DNA from 2 places in the Oscillibacter sp. KLE 1745 genome. Region 1 is predicted to be linked to the other one. Evidence: riboswitches for the same ligand, from Rfam matches in the RefSeq annotation. Region 1 holds a riboswitch; the other holds the start of a gene.
The links. Region 1 has a riboswitch for thiamine pyrophosphate ahead of thiW (energy coupling factor transporter S component ThiW). Riboswitches for the same ligand answer to the same signal wherever they lie in the genome.
Positions count from the first base shown of each region.

Region 2: linked by a shared signal. The riboswitch ahead of tenA (thiaminase II) and the one ahead of thiW (energy coupling factor transporter S component ThiW) in region 1 are both predicted to bind thiamine pyrophosphate.

Region 1 is NZ_KI271741.1:58,087-61,280, reverse strand. Features, by position in the region: gene thiM (hydroxyethylthiazole kinase) at 34-828, opposite strand; gene thiW (energy coupling factor transporter S component ThiW) at 853-1,368, opposite strand; TPP riboswitch at 1,677-1,779, opposite strand; TPP riboswitch at 1,890-1,997, shown strand; gene thiE (thiamine phosphate synthase) at 2,056-2,697, shown strand; gene HMPREF1546_RS11870 (HAD family phosphatase) at 2,694-3,194, shown strand, end outside.
Region 2 is NZ_KI271762.1:4,572-7,765, reverse strand. Features, by position in the region: gene HMPREF1546_RS15065 (ROK family protein) at 1-320, shown strand, start outside; gene HMPREF1546_RS15060 (carbohydrate kinase) at 477-1,409, shown strand; TPP riboswitch at 1,473-1,579, shown strand; gene tenA (thiaminase II) at 1,693-2,352, shown strand; gene HMPREF1546_RS15050 (ABC transporter ATP-binding protein) at 2,355-3,110, shown strand; gene HMPREF1546_RS15045 (ABC transporter permease) at 3,107-3,194, shown strand, end outside.

The DNA of each region.
Region 1 (3,194 bases):
GTCCGGTCCGTCAGGACCGGGCGGGCTTCTTTGTCAGAGAGTCAGGATCTCCGCCTCGCGGGCGGCGTCAGATGCCGTCAGCGTATTGGCGGCGTCCAGCAGCGCCGTGCGGAAACTGCCGCTGCCCCGGTCTGCGGCCAGGTGCTCCGCCCGGCGGGCGCAGATCTTCCAGAAGGCGGAGGCCAGGGCAGCCGCCGCGGCGGCGTCCGGCTCCACGGCGGCGAACACACCGCACAGCACCGACAGCATACAGCCCGTGCCGGTGACGAGAGACATCCGGCCGCTGCCGCCGGTGACGCACCAGACCCGCGCCCCATCGGTGATGAGATCCTCCGGACCGGAGAGCAGCACCGCCGTTCCGCGGCGCCGGGCCAGGTCCATGGCGGTGTCCCTCCGGGCTTCCCGGCTGGCGGGCAGCGGGCTGTCCACCCCTTGTTCCTGCCCATCCGACCCCAGCAGGGCCCGGGCCTCCCCCAGATTCACTCGCAGGATGGACGGGGTGAACAGGTCCAGCAGCGCCCGGACCTGTCCCAGCCGCCAGGGACTTGCGCCCACCCCTACCGGGTCCAGCACCACCGGATGACGGGCGGAGACGGCGCAGATCCGGCAGGCCCGGAATTTCTCCGCATCCGGGGTGCCGGTGTTCAGCACCGTGGCGTCGCTGACGGCGGAGATGGCTTCCATCTCTTCCGGTGCCTGGGCCATCATGGGGCTGGCGCCAACGGCCAGGGCCAGATTGGCGCAGTCGTTGGCGGTGACGATATTGCTGACGCAGTGGATCAGGGGCCGCTGGCGGCGGACTTTGTCCAGACGGGTGAAATCAAGCATGGAAGGACCCTTTCTCAGTTGGGATCAATGCTCCAATGCGGCCCGCATGGATTTGAGGGCGCCGCTCTTCTGGAGGGTGAATACCAGGATGCCGGCCAGAATGGAGCCGCCCACGGTGGAGACCAGGAAGGGCACCACATAGGCGTAAAAGGCGATGGAGCCGGCCACTACGCCCATAAAGGCCACCGCCACAGGATAGGACAGCAGGCCGCCGATGATGCCGGTGCCGAACACCTCGCCCGCTAGGGTCGCGGGCAGATTCCTGGTCTTCCAGTAGACCAGGCCGCACAGCAGGGCGCCGCACATGCTGCCTGGGAAGGCCAGGAGGCTGCCTAAGCCGAAGATGTTGCGCAGCAGGCTGGCCAGGAAGGCCACGGCCACGCCGTAGCCCGGGCCCAGGAACACAGCGCAGATGACATTCACCATGTGCTGCACTGGCGCGCACTGGCTGCCGAATACGGGAAACTGAAGCATACTGCCCACCACGGCCACGGCGCACAGCACGCCTGCCAGGGCCAGCTTCTTGGAATTGGTTTTCATAGAGATCGCTCCTTTGATCCATCAGAATTTGCAGGGAGAAAACAGCGTGCGAAACAGCGTTTTCCCCTTGCCATGCAAGGTCGGCAGGCGGGCATCCGCCTGCTGTGGAAAATCGGTCGAGGCTTTCTGGCCTCCTCTCACGCCGGAACACGGCTTCCCATCGCTGCTTTGCCGGCCCGGGCCCAGGGCGCTCCCCCTCAGCCCGCTCCCGGTGGTCCCCGGGGTGCCGGATGTTGTTTTCGCCGATGCACATCCCTTCCGTCTCAAAGTAAAAAACAGCGGGCGCCTGAGAGGGTGCCCGCCGTGCCGGATGCTCATACATAACTTCCTACGGTGGCATTACCCACATCAGGTAAAGGGTCGAAGCGGTCCGCTTCCTCTCAGCCCGTGAGGGCTCCCCTGTTTTTGTCGCATTTATTATGACACCGCCCGCGGGAATTTGTCAAGCAGTATCTTGTGTAAAGATTTGCCCAGCAGGCGGTTTTGCTTGCATTTCCCGGGAAAAAGGCGTATGATGAGAGGCGAGAAAATGGGGAGCCCGCTGGCGCGGGCTGAGAGGAGGCCAGCCAGGTCTTGACCCTTTACCTGATGTGGATCATGCCAACGTAGGGAAATCATGAGGCGCACAGCCGCGGACGACCGCTCTTGGTATGTCCGCGGTTTTTTTGACAGAGAGGATGGAGTGATATGAAGATCGACCCCAAGCGGCTGCGGCTGTATGCCGTGACGGACCGGGCCTGGACTCATGACGCGGAGGGCCTGCTCCGTCAGGTGGCGGCAGCCGTCGACGGCGGGGCGGGCATCGTCCAGCTGCGGGAAAAGCACATGGGACAGGCGGATTTCCTGGCGGAGGCGGAGCGGTTCGTGGCCCTGTGCCGGGAAAAGGGCGCTGTCAGCATCATCAACGACAATGTGGAGATCGCCGCCCAGACCGGGGCGGACGGCGTTCATGTGGGCCAGGAGGATCTGGAGGCGGGCCGGGCTAGGGAGCTGCTGGGGCCGGACAAGCTGATCGGCGTTTCCGCCCACTCCGTGGAAGAGGCCCTGGCCGCCCAGGCGGCGGGGGCGGACTACCTGGGCGTGGGCGCGGCTTTCGTCACCGGCACCAAGACGGACGCCAAGCCCATCTCCCGGGAGACCATCCGGGCCATCACAGCGGCGGTGGACATCCCGGTGGTGGCCATCGGCGGCATCAGCCATGACAATATTCTGGAGTTGAAGAACTGCGGTCTGGACGGCGTGGCGGTGGTCTCCGCCCTGTTCGCGCAAGCCGACGTGAAGGCGGCGGCGGAGGAGCTGCTGCGGCTCTCGGAGGAGATCGCCCGATGAACATCCGGGGCGCCATCTTTGACCTGGACGGGACCCTGACGGACTCCATGTACATCTGGCAGAAGGCCCCGGTGGATCTGGTGCGCCGGTACGGCGGTGACCCGCCGGAGGATCTGGCCCGGGACCTGAAGGAGATGGGCCGCCGGGAGGCGGCGGAGTACCTGCGAAGCCGCTTCTCCCTCTCCACCACGCCGGAGGAGCTGATGGACACCCTCAACGATCTGGTGACGGAGGAGTACCGGTCCCGGGTGCCCATGAAGCCCGGGGCGGCCCGGCTGCTGGCCCGGCTGGCGGATTCCGGCATCTCCTGCTGCATCGCCACCGCCAGCGAGGCGTTCCAGGCCCGCTCCGCCATGGAACGGCTGGGACTGTGGCCGCACTTCCGCTTCGCCGTCAGCTGTGTCCAGTACGGCGGCAAGACCCGGCCGGACATCTATCTGGAGGCCGCCCGCCGTCTGGGGACCGCTCCGGCGGAGACGGTGGTGTTTGAGGATGCC
Region 2 (3,194 bases), on a different contig from region 1:
CCGATTTCTGCCGGATAACCGGCAGCGGGGAAGTAGACCGGGTGTTCCGGGAGACCGTGGACTTTCTGGCTGCAGGGATCGCCAGCGCCCTGAATCTGCTGAACAGCGAACTGGTGTTGCTGGGCGGCGACGGACTCTGCTGGACCGACCGGCACGTAGCGGATCTGGAATCCGCCATTGCCCGCCTGCGCCCAGCGGATGGGGGCGGCAGAGTCCTGGTGAGAAAGCCGCGCTTCCTGGGGGAGGGAGCGCTTCTGGGGGCGGCCTGCGGCGGGATCGCCCGGATCTTCTCGGGGGAGCTACCTCTTCAAAACGGGTGATTTCCCGGGGCGGCTTGCCGCAATATCGGAAATCCCACAAAAAGTACATTTTTCTCCTATAAAAACATCAGCTAAACGATTGACATTGAACGCTGGAAATGGTTTAATAATCGATGCGAATGATTGCAAAACCACCTCAGACAAGGAGGACCACTGGTGGACCTTTACAGCGTTGGCGAGATGCTAGTTGACTTTTTGCCGGGCAGTGAGCCCGGAAGCTATATTCGAAACGCCGGGGGCGCCCCTGCAAATGTGGCCATCGCCGCCGCCCGGAACGGGTTGGAGGCGGCCATGTGCTGCTCTGTGGGGGATGACGACTTCGGGCGGTACCTGCTGGGCACCCTCCGGGAAAACAGGGTGCGCTGTATCCGGCGGGAGCCCTGCCGGGAGGCGGTCACCACCATGGCGTTTGTCTCTCTGACGGAGGAAGGGGAGCGGAGCTTCACCTTTGTCCGCAAGCCTGGGGCGGATATGTTCCTTCGGGAGGAGGACGTACGGGAGGCGGACATCCGGGACACGGTGATCGTCCACGCCGGGTCGTGTTCTCTCTCCGCCTCCCCGGCGGCAGAGGCCACGGCCAAGGCCCTGCACCTGGGTCGGGAGATGGGCAGGCTGGTGAGCTTTGATGTGAATTACCGGGACATGATGTGGAACGGCAGTCAGGAGGCCTGCGCCGCAAAGGTGCGGGAGATCCTGCCGGACGTGGATCTGCTGAAGATCTCGGAGGAGGAGGCCGATATGCTGGGGGGCGAGGCGGAGCTGCCCGCCCTTATGGAGCGGTACGGATTGACGCTGGTGGTGCTGACCCTGGGCGGTCAGGGTGCCAGAGGATATTTCCGGGGGCGGCGCCTCGCTGTCCCGGGTCGGCGGGCCTACTGCGCGGATGCAACCGGCGCCGGAGACGCCTTCTGGGGCGGAATGCTGTCTCAGATGCGATTCCGGGGTGTCACCCAGGCGGAGCAGCTGACGGAGCCGCTGGTGCAGGAGGCGCTGGAGTACGGCAACGTCAGCGGATGGCTCTGTGTTCAGGGCAGAGGGGCGATCCCCTCCCTGCCCACCCGGCAGGAGATCGAGCGGCATCTGGTGTAAATGCGGGATTTTTACCGAAAACCGGGAAAAATTTATTGACAAAAAGAAGACGGGCTTTTACAATAAAACGTGCAAGGGAGCTTCCGCGAGGAGGCTGAGATGAGGGGCCGGTCCCTCGACCTGACCTGATGTGGGTAATGCCAACGTAGGGACGCAGCACAAGCTATTCGTGCGGAGTCTCTTCCGCACGGAAGAGATAGGATTGGAGCGAAGGCGGGGTGTCCCAAAGGGGACCCCGCCTTTTTGCATGGGGCGGACCGGCCATTGGATAGGAGGAATACGAATGAGAACGACACAGCGGCTGTACGAGGCCGCCCATCCCATCTGGGAGCAGTGCCATGACCATCCCTTTGTCCGGGGGATTGGAGACGGCAGCCTGGACCTGGAGAAGTTCCGGTGGTTCCTGCTGCAGGACTATCTGTACCTGTTCGACTACGCCCGGGTGTTCGCCTACGGTGTAGTGAAGGCCCGGGACCCCGGCCTGATGCGGACCTTCTCCGCCAATGTGGACGCGATTCTGGGCGGGGAGATGAAGGTCCACCGGGCCTACATGGCTCGGTTGGGCATCACGGAGGAGCAGGTGTTTTCTGTCCAGCCGGCCCTCTCCAATTTGTCCTATACCCACTACATGCTCTCCTGTGCCGCCGCGGGCGGGCCGGCGGAGATCATCGCCGCCATCCTCTCCTGCTCCTGGAGCTATGCGGAGATCGGCACGCGCTTGGCGGCCATCCCCGGCGCGGCGGACCACCCCTTCTACGGCGAGTGGATCCGCAGCTACGCGGGGGAGGACTACCAGAAAACCAACGACGCACTGGTGGAGCTGATGGACACCCTGGCGGAGAGCTGCACGGAGGCGGAATACCAGCGGCTGGAGGAGATCTTCGTCAACTGCAGCCGGTATGAGCTGGGCTTCTGGGAGATGGCCTGGACGCTGGAGCGATGACCATGCTGGAATTTCAGAACGTCTCCTATCAGTACCCCAGCGAGGACTTCGATATCATCGACCACCTGAGCTTTGCCGTGGAACCCGGCTCCTTCCACTGCATCATCGGCATCAGCGGCTGCGGAAAGAGCACCATCTTCCGCATGACCAACGGACTGCTAAAGCCCAAGGCGGGGACCATTCTGGTGGAGGGGAAGTCCATTGTGGGACGCAAGCACTACTGCGGCTATATGCCCCAGAAGGACCTGCTGTTCCCCTGGCGAACCGTGGGAGAAAATGTGGCGCTGCCCTTGGAGATCCAGGGGGAGCTGACCCGTGCGGAGCGCCGGGACCGGGCGGAGGCGGCGCTGGCCGACGTGGGACTTGCCGGCTGCGGCAGCAAGATGCCAGACGAGCTCTCTGGCGGGATGCGGCAGCGGGCGGCCTTTGCCCGCACCATGCTGACGGGCTGCGACCTGCTGCTGCTGGACGAGCCCTTCTCCGCCCTGGACTTCCTCACCCGGATCTCCATGCAGGAGTGGCTGCTGGACCAGTGGCAGCGGCACAAGAGGACCATCCTCTTCATCACCCACGACGTGGAGGAGGCGCTGTTCCTCTCCTCCAGCGTGCTGGTGGTGGAGCGCACCCCCATCCGGGAGCTGGCGGAGATTCCGGTCCCCGCGTCCTTCCCGCGGGACCGCTCCTGCCTCAAACTGCCGGAGATGGTGGAGCTGAAGGAGCATCTCATCGACCTTCTGCGAAAGCAGGTGACCCCATGAAAAAGACCTGTAAAGCAAATCTACCTGCCATGATTTTTCTCTTCGCCCTGTTGATTCTCTGGCAGGCGGGGGCCATGGGATTAG